Regions from separate parts of the Xenorhabdus sp. XBWT genome, predicted to be linked through region 2. Evidence: predicted binding sites of a transcription regulator. Region 2 holds the regulator's gene; the other holds the start of a gene.
The links. Region 2 encodes CRP, which controls carbon source genes, mostly activating them, when cyclic AMP is high. Its sites were predicted from a motif close to ATGTGANNNNNNTCACAT; they were not measured.
Positions count from the first base shown of each region.

Region 1 (7,551 bases), 2.0 Mb from region 2:
AAACAGTTCACCAATGATTGTTACATGAAGGCCATTGAAAATGATTTTCATGGTTACATACCTGATATGCAGATTTATTTTATACATTCATTGATGAAACATGATGAAACAGAATTTATATTTTAAATATACTGGATGTTGATTATATACAGACTTTTTTGAGGAAACCTAAGAAACCCTTATCTGATAGCAGATCGCAGCCCCCTAAGCAGATTTGCTTGGCTGAAGGACCAAAGATATTACAAGCAAGAGCTGAGGCATTAGCAGTAACAGTTGTTCCGATAATAAAGGTCAATATACAAGCAACTAATTTTTTGTTCATAATTTCATACCCTATTTTTGTGTGTAAATAAAAGTACTTGTCGTTTTCCAGCCTTGTTGGCTGCATTCATTAATGTCACTAGATTTTTCTTTAAGCTATAATATCTGGCTTATTAGAAAAGGCGTTTAATAACATAATGTCTACCACTATTAGGAATCAGGTTATAGATTATTTAGAGAGTATTCTTTACTCGCCAAAAATATACCGAGATTCACTCTGTGGCGTTAGCAGTGATAGTCGATACTATGATTCATGACAGTATAAAAGCAACTAATTTTCTATTCATGATTCCATATCTCATCTCTTCATAATGGATAAATATATCGATATTTACAACATGTTCAATATCAGAATTGAACGTGATTATTCTTGCAAGTGTTCTATGTTTTGGCTATCTATTTGTCCAATGCATTTATGATTTGTTTATAAAATAACAATGATGTATCTCTGAGATTTTTATATAAAAAAGCTACTGAATGATTTATAAGAGAAATATCCAGTTAAATTGATTTTTAATTATATCATTTCTATTTTTATTATAAATTAGGCTTTTTATTACTATGTATATGGGGATATTATAGTTGTCATCTTTCAGTCGCAGATTTGTTGATTACGCATACTTATCTTTTTATAAACATACGGTTATCTATGCTATAAAGGCAGAGGCATGTATCTTTTCATGAACCTCTATATTCCATAATGGGGAAATAGTGTGGGGGAGTGTGAGACAAACGGGATAAATCCGAGAGTTATTTTTAATGCGTTTTGATGAAATATTTTGAGATATTATAAAAGTTAAAATCCACGTTGAATTACGTGGATTTTAATGATTTTTCTGCTAATTATAAGGCATCGTTAGATGCCTCAGACATAAAAAATCAGACGTTAAATAAGAAGTTCATCACATCGCCATCTTTGACGATATAATCTTTCCCTTCTGCACGCATTTTACCTGCTTCTTTCGCACCTTGTTCACCTTTGTAAGTGATGAAATCTTCAAACGCGATGGTTTGGGCACGGATAAAGCCTTTTTCAAAGTCAGTATGAATTTTACCCGCTGCTTGTGGAGCCGTAGCGCCTACAGGGATTGTCCAGGCACGAACTTCTTTTACACCGGCAGTGAAGTAAGTTTGCAGGTTCAGCAGCTCATAGCCCGCACGAATAACACGATTCAACCCTGGTTCTTCCAGACCCAGTTCAGCCATGAATTCTTCTCGGTCGGCATCTTCCAGTTCTGCAATATCAGCTTCAATCGCAGCGCAAACAGGAACAACGACAGAACCTTCTTTTTCTGCGATGACACGAACAGTGTCAAGGTGTGGGTTATTCTCGAAACCATCTTCATTGACGTTAGCAATGTACATGGTTGGTTTCAGCGTCAGGAAGCTCAGATAGCGAATAACCGCTTTTTCTTCTGCACTCAGATTTAAAGCACGCAGCATACCTGCTTGTTCGAGGTGGGGAAGGCACTTTTCCAAAGCTTCCAGCTCTGCTTTAGCGTCTTTATCACCACCTTTGGCTTTTTTCTGTACACGCTGGATAGCGCGTTCGCAGGTATCCAGATCCGACAGAGCCAGTTCAGTATTGATAATGTCAATATCGGCAGCAGGATCAACCTGACCTGAAACATGGATGATGTTGTCGTTTTCAAAGCAACGCACAACATGGCCGATTGCTTCTGTTTCACGGATGTTGGTCAGGAATTGGTTACCCAAGCCTTCACCTTTTGAAGCGCCTTTTACCAGACCGGCAATATCCACAAACTCCATTGTGGTCGGCAGTATACGCTGTGGCTTGACGATTTCAGCCAATTGGTCAAGACGTGAGTCTGGCATCGGCACAACACCAGTGTTTGGCTCGATAGTGCAGAACGGGAAGTTTGCTGCTTCGATACCTGCTTTGGTCAGCGCATTGAATAATGTAGATTTCCCAACGTTAGGCAGGCCAACGATACCGCATTTGAATCCCATATATTTATCACCTTAAATCACTTATAAACCAACGAGCAATATGCTTGTCGGTGAGTTATACAAATTGGCGCTATTATACACGCAATAACCCGCTGCGCCACGTACTCCCAGTCAGGCGCTGGCTTTGAATGCGTGTAAACGGTTAATTGCCTTGCTCATGCCATCTTTAATCAGAATATCAGTGCAGCGCAATGCTTCATCAATGGCATCGTCAATCAGATTTTGCTCACTGGCAGGTGGCTTGCCGAGTACGAATCCCACAACTTTATTTTTATCACCCGGATGGCCTATACCAATGCGCAGGCGATGAAAGTTAGGGTTATTGCTGAATTTGTTCTGAATGTCTTTCAGGCCGTTATGACCGCCATTGCTGCCGCCTAACTTCATTTTTGCCACACCAGGCGGTAGATCCAATTCATCGTGTGCTACCAGAATCTCGTCCGGTTGGATGCGATAAAACCCGGCAAGGGCAAGGACAGATTTACCACTGAGATTCATGAAAGTGGCTGGCACCAGCAGGCGGATGTCCTGCCCATTTATATTGATACGGGCGGTATAGCCAAAAAATTTATTTTCTTCTTTCAGGGATTGGTTATAGCGGTGTGCTAATGAATCGACAAACCATGCCCCGGCGTTATGTCTGGTCTGCGCATATTCAGCTCCAGGATTTGCCAGGCCAACGATTAATTTTATGTTACTCACAGTTTTGGTTCGCTTATTGGCAATAAAACAAAAAAGGGCATTAGTTTACCTATCTAAAGGCCTGAGTACAAAACTCATTATGTGTTTTATTTTTTAGAGGCAGAAAACAAAGGCGTAATTTGAAAGATGAAGGATATACTCGTCATGCTACCGTTATTTAGGCAAATCTAGTTTGGATAAATGCAAACTATTAATAAATATTATTCCGACATAATGTAAAAAATTAGGTTCAAGTTTGTACGGATTGTGATCACCACCTCAATAACCTTTGAAAAATCAAGGCTATAATTAATACAAAGAAAGATATCTACTTTCGTGCTTTTTAGTTCGTTGGGTTTGCAAATTGCGTTCGCAAAAAGTATTGGAGGTTGGTTATGAAACGTAAAAAGGCTTTTATCTTTGGTAACATTCTCATGGGGTTGGGAATGGCTGCAATGTTTCTCAGTTTGGCTTATGTATTGCTCGGTCATGTCTTTAATTTGGGGCTGTCTGAATTATTGACGGGCGTTGCATTAATGGGGCTGTTTGTGGGGGCATTAATTTGGTTGGCAGGAGCCAGTATTGGTGGACGGGAACAAGTGGCTGATAAGTATTGGTGGTTAAAAAATTACGATGAACGTTATCGTCGCAAAAAACATAGACTCCCATGATTAATAGATTAAAAAGTAACTAATTTAATTAAGGCGGTAAAAAAATTACCGCCTTAATTGCTTTTCTTTTTATAAATTTTCTAATTTTTATCTTGAATTAATCTTATCAAAATTTGACATTCAAACCGAAATTAAAATTATAGTTACGCGAGAAATCGCTAGCACTGTTTTCATGTGATACAGCGGCAAATGCGCGAAAGTCGTTGGTCAGATTAGCATTCACTCCTACCGTGTATTGAACATGATTTCTGGCTTGTTTTTTTTGCAGTACGAATGATGTTATGGTGGAATTGATGGCACTGCGCAGTGTATAGCGTTCGTTATTGAACTGATGATTGAACAGGATTGAGGCGTATGGATTGAAACGGCCTAATTGTGTGTCAATTCTCCAGCCCACTGAACCTACATTGGGGTTATAGTTTTGATTACCAAAGTGCATGGAGGTGCTGTTATTGCCGGATTCACGGTAACCATTGATATCTCCATTGTCCCACGCATATTGGATAATTGGGCTGGTGGTCAGGTATTGCGTGATAGGAATATTCCAGCCTGCCGTAATTCTCCAACCCCACTGTTTACCAATTGTTGAACCTGATTCTCTGCGCGTGGCTTGTCCAAGCTGGATGGTACGTGACAGATAATTATAATTGGTGTGGGAATAATGAAGATTACCACTCAACCAGCCATTACCAGCATAGTTCCATAGCGCATAAGCGGCTATAATATGGCCATTCGCGGCATAATGGAAATTATAGGAGGGGTTCTGTTCATCCTGATAATGAGAAATTACTAATCCGAATAGTAAATTAGTCGTTAGTTGATAGTCGCTACCCAATGTGAAAGTGTTATTGCCACTGTCGGTATAACCGCCGAATATACCAATTTTACCTTGGTCATTATGCCCATTGTGTAGCTGTTGCAGGTGACCATCCAGTGAGGAAGTAACGTTTTTGGTTGGTATTCGGTTGACTTGATTCAACACCATCACCTGTAGAGGGGCCTTATAGATGGACGTAATATACTGACCAATCAACCGATGTGCATAAGGTGTTGGATGAAAGTTATCGGAAAATAAGTAAGATTGGTTTTTATCAACCTCTGGATCGGAAGAAACGCAAAATACGGCATACTTGCCTTGTGGGCAGGTATAACCCAGTGTATTGGAAAAGCCATAGATAGTCGGATCATCAATTACTTCTTGCAGGAGGCGGTTGACATCGGCACGAAGGATATTGCCGTTACCGAGTTGTTCGTCTACTTTTTGGTTATATTTGTCAGAAAATTGGGAGGCAGTTTTGCTGGTTTTATTATAAGCATTCAATAACTGATTGTAGATCTCGTCAGCCTTAATTGGATCTTGAGGAGCTTTATTTTCTGCAATCTTTTTGAAAACGCCTGAGATTACCTTGTTTCGAATATCAGCATTTGGTGTAGAGTACTGGTTAATGGCTTTGTGGGTCTGTTTAAGAATTTTATCAATTTCTGCACTGGGAATTTTACTTTTTTGTAATGCTCCTGTAAGTACTTCATCCATGATTCTGGGTGTTTTACCAATATCAGGTACATTAGGAACAATAATTAAACCTGCCCCAGCTTTAATGAGTTGATTGACCTGCGATGCAGCGGATGCGGAACTATTATTAATAATATATTCCGCTTTGTTTTTATTGCCTTTTGCTAAAAAACTCAGAGCTTCAGCGATATTATTACCTCCCACCCAATGTATATAAATACCATTGGGGTCAGCTTTTTCAGAATGTTTCTTTAAATATGTGGCGATTTGATTTTGTGTTGTGGGGTTAAGGAATATGATAGGTTTTTCTGAGCCATTGGTCGTTGCACCACCTTGTGCGTAATTATTTCCACCATATTTAGATGGTGTTAACTTTTTGTTTGTGAGCTTTCGAGTTATATATTCATCGTAAAGTTCAGCATTTTTCCCATCTATAGTGAATTTTCCTATATTCCCACCATCGCTCAAACTATCACCAAAAACATAGATATCATCATAGGCATGCGCATTTGTCATGAAATTCAATAAAACGACTGTTATAGCTGATATTAAAAAAAGTGCTTTCTTCATCCTGATTCTCCTGAAAACAATTCACTATTTTTACGCCAGCACACCACCTTGAATTAATTGCAGAATAATTTCTCCATTTTACTGGTTGAGGCGTGATTTTTTATCATTTCAGTTTGATACTACTTCTGGCTGTATATATGAGGATTCAACGTGGTGTTAATGTGCTCATTTGAATATTGAGTAGAGAAGAGACAAAAAAATGTAAGGCATTGATAGTCATGCCTTACATTTTGATTGATGGTTCTATTTCAGTTTTTAGGTAGTGTGTTTATACAGAATTAAAAGCTGGCGTTGATCCCTAAACTGAAATTGTAGTTAGGATCTTGAGCATTGCCGTCATTACGAGTCACGGATGCAAAGCCCCGCACGTTATTGATCAAGTTTGCGTTCACACCAACAGTATACTGACGCCAATTGGTGTTCTGTTTTCCACTTTCCTGCACAAAAGAGGTTCTGGTGCTATTAATCGCGCCGCTCAATTTATAGTGTGTATCATCAAATTGATGGTTAAACTGGACAGAGGCGTAAGGATTGAAGCGACCCAGTTTGGTGTCCACCCGCCATCCCAGAGTTCCAACCTTGGAGCTGTAATTTTGATTACCAAAGTGCATGGAGGAGCTGTTATTACCGGATTCACGGTAACCATCGACATCACCTTTATCCCAAGCATATTGAACGATTGGGCTGGTGGTCAGGTAATTCGTGACAGAGATATCCCAACCTGCGGTAATACGCGCTCCCCGTTGTTTACCTGTGGTAGAGCCGGTTTCTCTGTGAGTGTATTCACCAAGCTGAATGCTACGGGTCAGACTGTCATAATTGGTGCGTGAATAGTGAACATCGCCACTCAGCCAGCCGTTGTTGTAATAATTCCACAGCGCATACGCTGTAAACACATGACCGCGTCCTTCATAAGAGAAGTTAGCCGCTGGAGTGCGTTCGTCTTTATAGTTAGAGTACATTGCACCCAACAACAAATTATCTATCAATTGATAATCCCCTCCCAGCGTGAAGGTTTTATTCTGGCTGCCAGTGTAGCCACCGAAAACACCGAATTTACCTTGTTCATTACCACCATTGCGCAGTTGCTGCAAGTGACCATCAAGGGAGGAGAGGGCGCTTTTCACTGACGCACGGTTGGCTTGAGCCAGCGCCATGACTTGTGTGGGGGCAATGAAGATAGAGGTAATGTATTGGGCTTCAATTTTATGCGCTAATGGATTTGGGTGGAAGTTGTCAGAAAATAAAAACTTTTTGACAAAATCGGGATCATTGGAGGAACATTTAGCGGCACTCTCGCCATATGGGCAGGAATAGCCTAATGTATTCTGAAAGCCATAAATCAGCGGGTTGGCGATGACTTCATTCAGCAGGCCATTGATATCGGCACGTAAGATATTGCCGTTTCCTTGGCTGATTTGTTTGTCTATTTCCTCGTTATAGAGATTTGTCCACTCTGTCGCACTTTCTCTGGTTTTTTCATAGCCCTCTGTAAGTTCTTTTTCAATTGCTGTAGCGGAAGCCCCTGGAATTAATTTTTCACCTTTTTCCGCTAATGTATGAAATACTTTTTTTAGCGCCAAATCACGTGCCGCATCATTGGGAATGACATGTTTATTAATTTCTGTATGAACTTCTTGCAGAATAAAATTAATCTGATCTTGGGAAACCCCTTTACCTTCCAAACCTGTTTTTATTAAGCTCTCGAATAACTTAGGCGTAGTACCCACATCAGGAACCGTCTGCACAACCACTAACCCTGCACCCGCAGTGATAAGGTTATTGATTTGGCTAGAAGCAGCGGCAGCACTGGTATTGACAATT
Region 1 is NZ_CM180990.1:2,322,091-2,329,641, reverse strand. It holds gene AC5JQI_RS10400 (hypothetical protein) at 143-322, opposite strand; gene ychF (redox-regulated ATPase YchF) at 1,201-2,292, opposite strand; gene pth (aminoacyl-tRNA hydrolase) at 2,404-2,994, opposite strand; gene ychH (stress-induced protein YchH) at 3,369-3,644, shown strand; gene AC5JQI_RS10380 (autotransporter outer membrane beta-barrel domain-containing protein) at 3,751-5,727, opposite strand; gene AC5JQI_RS10375 (autotransporter outer membrane beta-barrel domain-containing protein) at 6,006-7,551, opposite strand, start outside.
Region 1: the regulator CRP is predicted to act here: its motif matches at 3,239-3,256, upstream of pth (aminoacyl-tRNA hydrolase).

Region 2 (7,551 bases):
AAACTTACAGTCATGGGTAGATTCCCCTCACCCAAATGGTCAACATTTCCTTTCAAGAAAAATAGCAGTATGTTATTCCACACACAAGATAACTAATCATGAAATCAATTCATTATGAGTGAGAATTTTTGTCCCCATAAACCACACTGGCTGGCGCCTTATTTAAGGCTATCTCATTTAAAACAATTATCCGAAAAACACTTAATTTCAGAACAATCAAAACATCATCAGGAGCAATTACAATGATGATACCGTGGCAACAACTTGAAACCGATACTCTACTCAACTTAATTGAAAGTTTTGTCTTACGTGAAGGCACAGATTACGGTGATCAAGAAAAAACACTTGAACAAAAAGTACAGGATGTCAAACGTCAGCTTGAACGAGGTGAGGTTCTGCTGGTATGGTCTGAATTACATGAAACTGTCAATATCATGCCTAAAGAGATGTTCCGCCCATAAGGTTTGGCCCATTTTATTCATCATAAGAGACTGATTAAAAAGATAATCCCAATTTTTATTGATAAGGAGTCTGTTCATGTCTGCCAAGTATCCTGTTATTGCAATCACTGGCTCCAGTGGAGCAGGAACGACAACTACCAGTGTAGCTTTTCGTAAGATTTTCCAACAACTTGATGTAACTGCTGCACTCATTGAAGGAGATAGTTTTCATCGTTATACTCGCCCAGAAATGGATGCTGAGATCCGAAAAGCGAAAGAGCAGGGCAGGCATATCAGTTACTTTGGGCCAGAAGCCAATGATTTCAGCATGCTGGAAAAGACGTTTTATGATTACGGGGAAACAGGCAGTGGTCGCTGCCGCAAATACCTCCATACCTATGATGAAGCTGTTCCTTATAACCAAGTACCAGGCACTTTCACACCATGGGAACCATTGCCGTCAAACACCGACATTCTGTTTTACGAAGGGCTGCACGGCGGTGTTGTCACGCCACAACATAATGTTGCCAGCTATGTTGACTTTCTGATTGGTGTTGTACCTATAGTCAATCTGGAATGGATACAAAAACTGATCCGTGATACCAGCGAGCGTGGACACTCTCAAGAAGCTGTCATGGATTCTGTTGTTCGCTCAATGGACGATTATATTCGCTATATCACTCCTCAATTTTCACGCACACACATCAACTTCCAGCGCGTTCCCACTGTTGATACCTCTAATCCTTTTTCTGCCAAGGCCATTCCTTCGTTAGACGAAAGTTTTATCGTGATTCGTTTTCGAGGTCTAACCCAAATTGATTTTCCCTATTTACTGGCAATGCTTCAGGGTTCATTTATTTCCAGTATAAATACTATCGTCGTGCCGGGTGGAAAAATGGGGTTGGCTATGGAGTTAATTATGGCACCGCTCGTCAAACAATTACTGGAAGGTAAAAAGATCTCATGATCTAGGCTTCATTTTATTTTTAATAAAACAGGTAACAAAAAATAATGCCGCCTGTTTTATTAAAATAAATAAGTGATTTATGTGGCTATAAATCAGCCTGATAAAAATCATAACCATGAAGAAGCTAATACATGCAAAAACAACGTGAAATACTTCACTAAAAGGACAGTATTCAGCATTATCTTTCGTTATTATAAATATAAAATCAATAAGACCACGTCTCTAGACCAATTTCTGGTAATCTGATAACCAGTTTAATATGCTGAAGCGATACAAGAGAAGACAGAAACGTTTTCCTGTGTTACAAACAAGTCTACATGCGAGACTGGCAAGGTATATGGGTTAAGATCAATACACTTGTATATTGAAATTTTTATAATCCATATAAAATTCTCGTTTGTCAGTTTTTCAGCAAGTTAATATGTTAATCTATTGACTTTATAAAACTAGCCTTAAGAGAAACGGCCTGTTTCTCACTTCATAAAGGCAGAAATAACAACAGAGGATAAAGCGAATGGTTCTCGGCAAGCCACAAACAGACCCTACTCTTGAATGGTTTTTGTCACACTGCCATATTCACAAATATCCATCCAAGAGCACGCTTATTCATCAAGGCGAGAAAGCAGAAACGCTTTACTACATTGTTAAAGGTTCAGTTGCTGTTCTAATAAAAGATGAAGAAGGTAAAGAGATGATTCTCTCTTATTTAAATCAGGGAGACTTCATTGGTGAACTTGGATTGTTTGAAGAGGGGCAAGAACGTACAGCATGGGTGCGCGCTAAAAGCGCCTGTGAAGTGGCTGAAATTTCTTACAAGAAATTCCGTCAGTTAATTCAGGTTAATCCTGACATTCTAATGCGTTTATCTGCTCAGATGGCAAGTCGCCTGCAAACAACTTCCGAAAAAGTGGGTAACTTAGCCTTTCTGGACGTTACAGGCCGTATCGCCCAAACATTACTCAATCTGGCTAAGCAGCCTGATGCGATGACTCACCCTGATGGTATGCAGATTAAAATCACACGTCAGGAGATTGGACAAATTGTAGGTTGTTCACGTGAAACAGTTGGCCGCATTCTGAAAATGCTGGAAGATCAAAACCTGATCTCTGCACATGGTAAAACTATTGTCGTTTATGGGACCCGTTAGTTCCTGAAAAACCGGGCCAGTGTAATCTACGAGATTCCCACTGGCTTCTTTGTTCTGTTATTGCTTTATCTGGCTGCCAGCTTATTTATCTAACCACCGCGCTATCGCTATATCCAGCCGTGCCATGCCTTTTCTGCTATATCATCCTCAGGAATCACCAATGACGGCGTAAAACGCAGAATACCGTCTCCTGCACTCAATAACATCAACCCCTGTTCAACCGCTTTCTGCAATATATTTCTGGATTTACTCTGATACTCTTTTTTCAATACAGCGCCGATAAGCAGCCCTTTTCCACGAATTTTCTGAAAAATGCCATATTTTTGGTTCAGATTCTCCAATGCGCAAATGATCATATCATGACGTTCTTCCACTCCGGCCAATACTTCTGGCGTATTGATAATATCCAGAGCGGCACAACCAACAGAACAAGCCAGAGGATTTCCTACCATTTCCCTCACCTTGTTTTTATGTTTGCCACATCTAAGTGAAATAATAGTCATTAAATATGAATAAAAAACCACATTATAGCAAATAAAAAAACAGTGGAGTGAGGGGTTTGGTGTTACCAGATTAATATTTAAGAAAATTATTCAACAACTCATGTCCTTGCTCACTAAGAATACTTTCTGGGTGAAATTGCACCCCTTCCAGTGGCAAAGTACGGTGGCGTATCCCCATGATTTCATCCACATCACCATTGCGTTGGCTCCATGCCGTTACTTCAAATGATGCCGGAAGGGTTTCCGCAGCAATAACCAAAGAGTGATAACGAGTGACGGTCAATGGATGATCCAATCCCTTGAATACCCCCTGCTGACAATGATGAAGCAAACTGGTTTTTCCATGCATCACTTCACGGGCTTTGACTATGCTCGCACCAAAAGCTTGCCCTATCGCCTGATGCCCCAAACACACACCGAGAATAGGTAACTTTCCGGCAAAATGCGAAATCGCTTCCAGCGAGATCCCTGCTTCATTTGGCGTACAAGGCCCAGGTGAAATCACTAAATGCGTGGGTGCCAGCTTTTCGATATCTTCAAGCTGCAACTCATCATTGCGTTTAACTAAAACCTCTGTCCCTAACTCACAAAAATACTGATATAAATTGAATGTAAAAGAGTCGTAATTATCTATTATTAATAACATAGGAGTATATCCTACTGATTTTATAGTTTTATAAGTTACCCTACCCACATTAGGGTATTATGCATTATGTATCACGGTAAAATAAAATCAGGTAAACACTATTAACGGCAACGAAGTACTCATCATACCACAGAAGCACTGTTAGAATAGTAGCGACAGAGAAGGGAAACTCAGAGAAGAAAGTGCAACCCAAACAATTAAGGGCGATTATCCGAGTATCTACTTATGGCTTATAACCAATGGATTTCAAGAGACAGCGCGACAGCAAAGGAACCGACAAGTTCGTCGGGAACGAATTTGTCCAGCCAAAGACTGTCCCTTGGTGAGAGGCAGGAACCTCTCATTAATCCCCAGAAACATAGACGGCTATGTGACTGGGGTGAGTGAGAGCAGCCTACAAAACAGCAACTTGAAAGATGAAGGCTTATATCAGATTAAGGCTCGATCTTGGCTGACAAGATCACGATAGGCTTTGCTGGTACATTTTGATAAGGACCAACATTTTCTGTCTTGACCTGAGAAATTTTATCAACCACATCCATGCCTTTTACCACTTTGCCAAAGACTGCATAACCAAAATCACGCTGACCATGGTCAAGGAAAGCATTATCGGTAACGTTAATAAAAAACTGGCTGGTTGCACTGTCTTTATCTGCGGTACGCGCCATCGCGATTGTGCCACGAAGATTACGTAAGCCATTATCCGCCTCATTCTTGATTGGCTCCCTAGTGGCTTTTTGCTTCATATCTTTTGTAAAACCGCCGCCCTGAATCATAAAGCCAGGAATCACACGATGAAAAATAGTGTTGTTATAAAACCCTTCATTGACATACTCAACGAAATTCTTGGTGGTAATTGGTGCTTTATTACTATCCAACTCAAGTTCAATTTCTCCGGCTGATGTCATCAGCTTCACGTGAGTTTCAGCTGCCAATACTGGAGTAGCTATCACACCGATAGCACATGCAGCCATAAGCGACACAAAAATACGTTTAAACATTGATGGTTCCTTTATTTTTGAGGTCAACAATAAAACTCATAACAACAAAACTCATTAAGTGTAATTCCCTATAGGGATAAGTTCCAAATATTTACCTACATTTACGAGTATTTTTAGGTGATTAGAAGAAAATCTATCTATGTAATTTTTATATTCGCATATTTTTGGAAGAGCTATTTTGGGAATAAACTCCATATTAATGCCCTTTCCGCACCAAAGAACATAATTTATCAGAGGATAAAGATTCGGCAATATAGTGATGCTAATTAAAAATTTGAATATAGGATGGTATGAGGTGTTTCCGAATATCAATATTCAACCCGTTTCCCGTAACATCAAAAAGGACTAATCATCCCGTTACCCGGTGGCGAATTTCGTTGATATCGTATGTTATTCCGAGAAAAATAAAATATTATAGAGAAGAGTTAATTAAACAACCTAAGTCATGATATTCAAGTGATCGATTGGCTCTTGTTACAGAAAAATGCGACAACAATATCGACATTAAGTTATGCCTGTCCACAAGCCGCCGCTCTCGGTATAATCACCGCGCTATTTTTTGCGTATTCCTCTGGGAGATAACCATTTTGACCATCAAACACTACAACTATCAAATGACCCACTTTGTCACGAGTGCACCTGACATTCGCCACCTGCCTCAAGATACGGGCATTGAGGTCGCGTTTGCCGGTAGGTCAAATGCGGGTAAATCCAGTGCCCTGAATGCACTGACCCGCCAAAAGAGTCTTGCACGTACTAGTAAAACTCCTGGCCGAACTCAGTTAATTAACCTATTCGAAGTAGAAGAAGGGATTCGTCTGGTGGATCTGCCGGGCTATGGTTACGCTGAAGTGCCAGAAGAAATGAAGCGCAAGTGGCAAAAAGCCTTGGGAGAATATCTCCAGAAACGCGAATGCCTGCTGGGTTTGGTGGTTTTGATGGATATTCGTCATCCGCTGAAAGATCTGGATATGCAGATGATTGAATGGGCTGTTGTGATGCAAATCCCTGTCATGATATTGCTGACTAAAGCCGACAAACTGGCATCCGGTGCCCGTAAGAGCCAGTTGGCGAAAGTCCGTCAGACATTGGCGGATCTGGATGGCGATGTTCAGATCGAATACTTTTCTTCCCTGAAAAAAATCGGCGTTGATAAACTCGAACAGAAGCTGGATATTTGGTTCAACCAGACTGCCATTGAAACTGAGGTGGAGTAATCCGCCTGCGTTCACCGCATCCCATCTACTCAATCCAATCGATTTCAATTTGCTGCTTTGCTAGCTGCAAATTGAAACATGACGAGTATAAATCGGACATAAAAAAACGCCCCAGTCAAAAGAGATGACTGGGGCAGCTAATATTCAGCTAAATCCGATTACGTGAAGTAAAAGGTCTGAAAGATAGAACATCTTACCTCTGTACCCTACGCAGACAACTTTACCCTATTCTTTCAATCAAAAAAAGATTTTTTTGTAATTAATTTTCATCAAATGCCTCGATTCAGCCATTGTTCTTTAATCAAATTAGGTTTTACACTATCTTTAATGTAGTTTAATTACATATTTGTGAGATCCAGATCTAATATAAAACCTAACTGAAATTGTTGTTACAAGCCTCTTCGCTGCGTAATAGGGGTAATCTTCGTCGATTAAATAAACTGTGATTCCATAAAAATCATTCAATAAAAAAATATTTCTGCACAAAGATAAAAGCCTAAAAAAAGAACCGCAAAAATTCGGTTCTTTGATTTCTTCAGCAGATTTTTGATTGGCAAAATATCTGCCTTATTGATTCATCAGTGTGCCTGATCCCAGTCATCACCAATCCCAACATCAACTTTTAATGGCACATCAAGCTGCATACTTTTTTCCATCAATTCTCTGATTTTCTGCTCTGCCATCTCCAACTCAGATTCATGTACTTCAAACACCAATTCATCGTGAACCTGCATGATCATACGTACACCGGGTTTTTCGCTGACTATCCAATCATCTACCGTAATCATTGCCAACTTGATGATGTCCGCAGCCGTGCCCTGCATTGGTGCATTGATGGCTTCACGTTCTGAAGCCTTACGACGCATGGCATTACGTGATTTGATGTCCGGCAAGTACAACCGACGACCTTCCAACGTTTCAACAAACCCATGCTCAGCTGCTTGTTGACGTGTACGCTCCATGTAAGCCAGCACCCCTGGATAGCGCTCAAAATAGAGATCCATGTAGCGTTGTGATTCACCACGCGGAATACCTAACTGGCGGGATAAACCAAAAGAACTCATTCCATAAATCAAGCCAAAATTAATCGCTTTCGCACTACGGCGCTGTTCACTGGTGACTTGTTCCAGTGGCACACCGAACACTTCTGCGGCAGTCGCCCGATGGATATCTTTGCCCTGTGCGAACGCCTCCAGCAATCCTTTGTCCTGTGATAAATGCGCCATAATACGCAATTCTATCTGCGAATAATCTGCTGCCATAATGCGGTAACCTTCAGGCGCAATAAATGCCTGACGAATACGTCTTCCCTCATCATTACGGACAGGAATGTTTTGTAGGTTCGGATCACGAGAAGAAAGGCGCCCGGTTGCGGTCACAGCCTGATGATAGGAAGTATGAACGCGGTTTGTCAGCGGGTTAACCATCTGGGGCAGCTTATCGGTATAGGTAGATTTCAGTTTGGCCAGACCACGATGCTCCAAAATAACCCGTGGTAACTCATGATGTTCAGCCAGCTCTTCCAGCACTTCTTCGTTTGTCGATGGCGCGCCATTTGGGGTCTTTTTCAGTACAGGCAAGTTCATTTTCTCAAACAGAATGACTTGCAGCTGCTTTGGCGAAGCCAGAT
Region 2 is NZ_CM180990.1:350,337-357,887, reverse strand. It holds gene AC5JQI_RS01570 (LysE family translocator) at 1-14, opposite strand, end outside; gene AC5JQI_RS01565 (YheU family protein) at 243-461, shown strand; gene AC5JQI_RS01560 (phosphoribulokinase) at 538-1,407, shown strand; gene crp (cAMP-activated global transcriptional regulator CRP) at 1,922-2,554, shown strand; gene AC5JQI_RS01550 (aminotransferase class III-fold pyridoxal phosphate-dependent enzyme) at 2,662-3,006, opposite strand; gene AC5JQI_RS01545 (aminodeoxychorismate synthase component II) at 3,128-3,703, opposite strand; gene ppiA (peptidylprolyl isomerase A) at 4,138-4,704, opposite strand; gene yihA (ribosome biogenesis GTP-binding protein YihA/YsxC) at 5,292-5,921, shown strand; gene spfP (small protein SpfP) at 6,066-6,113, opposite strand; gene polA (DNA polymerase I) at 6,500-7,551, opposite strand, start outside.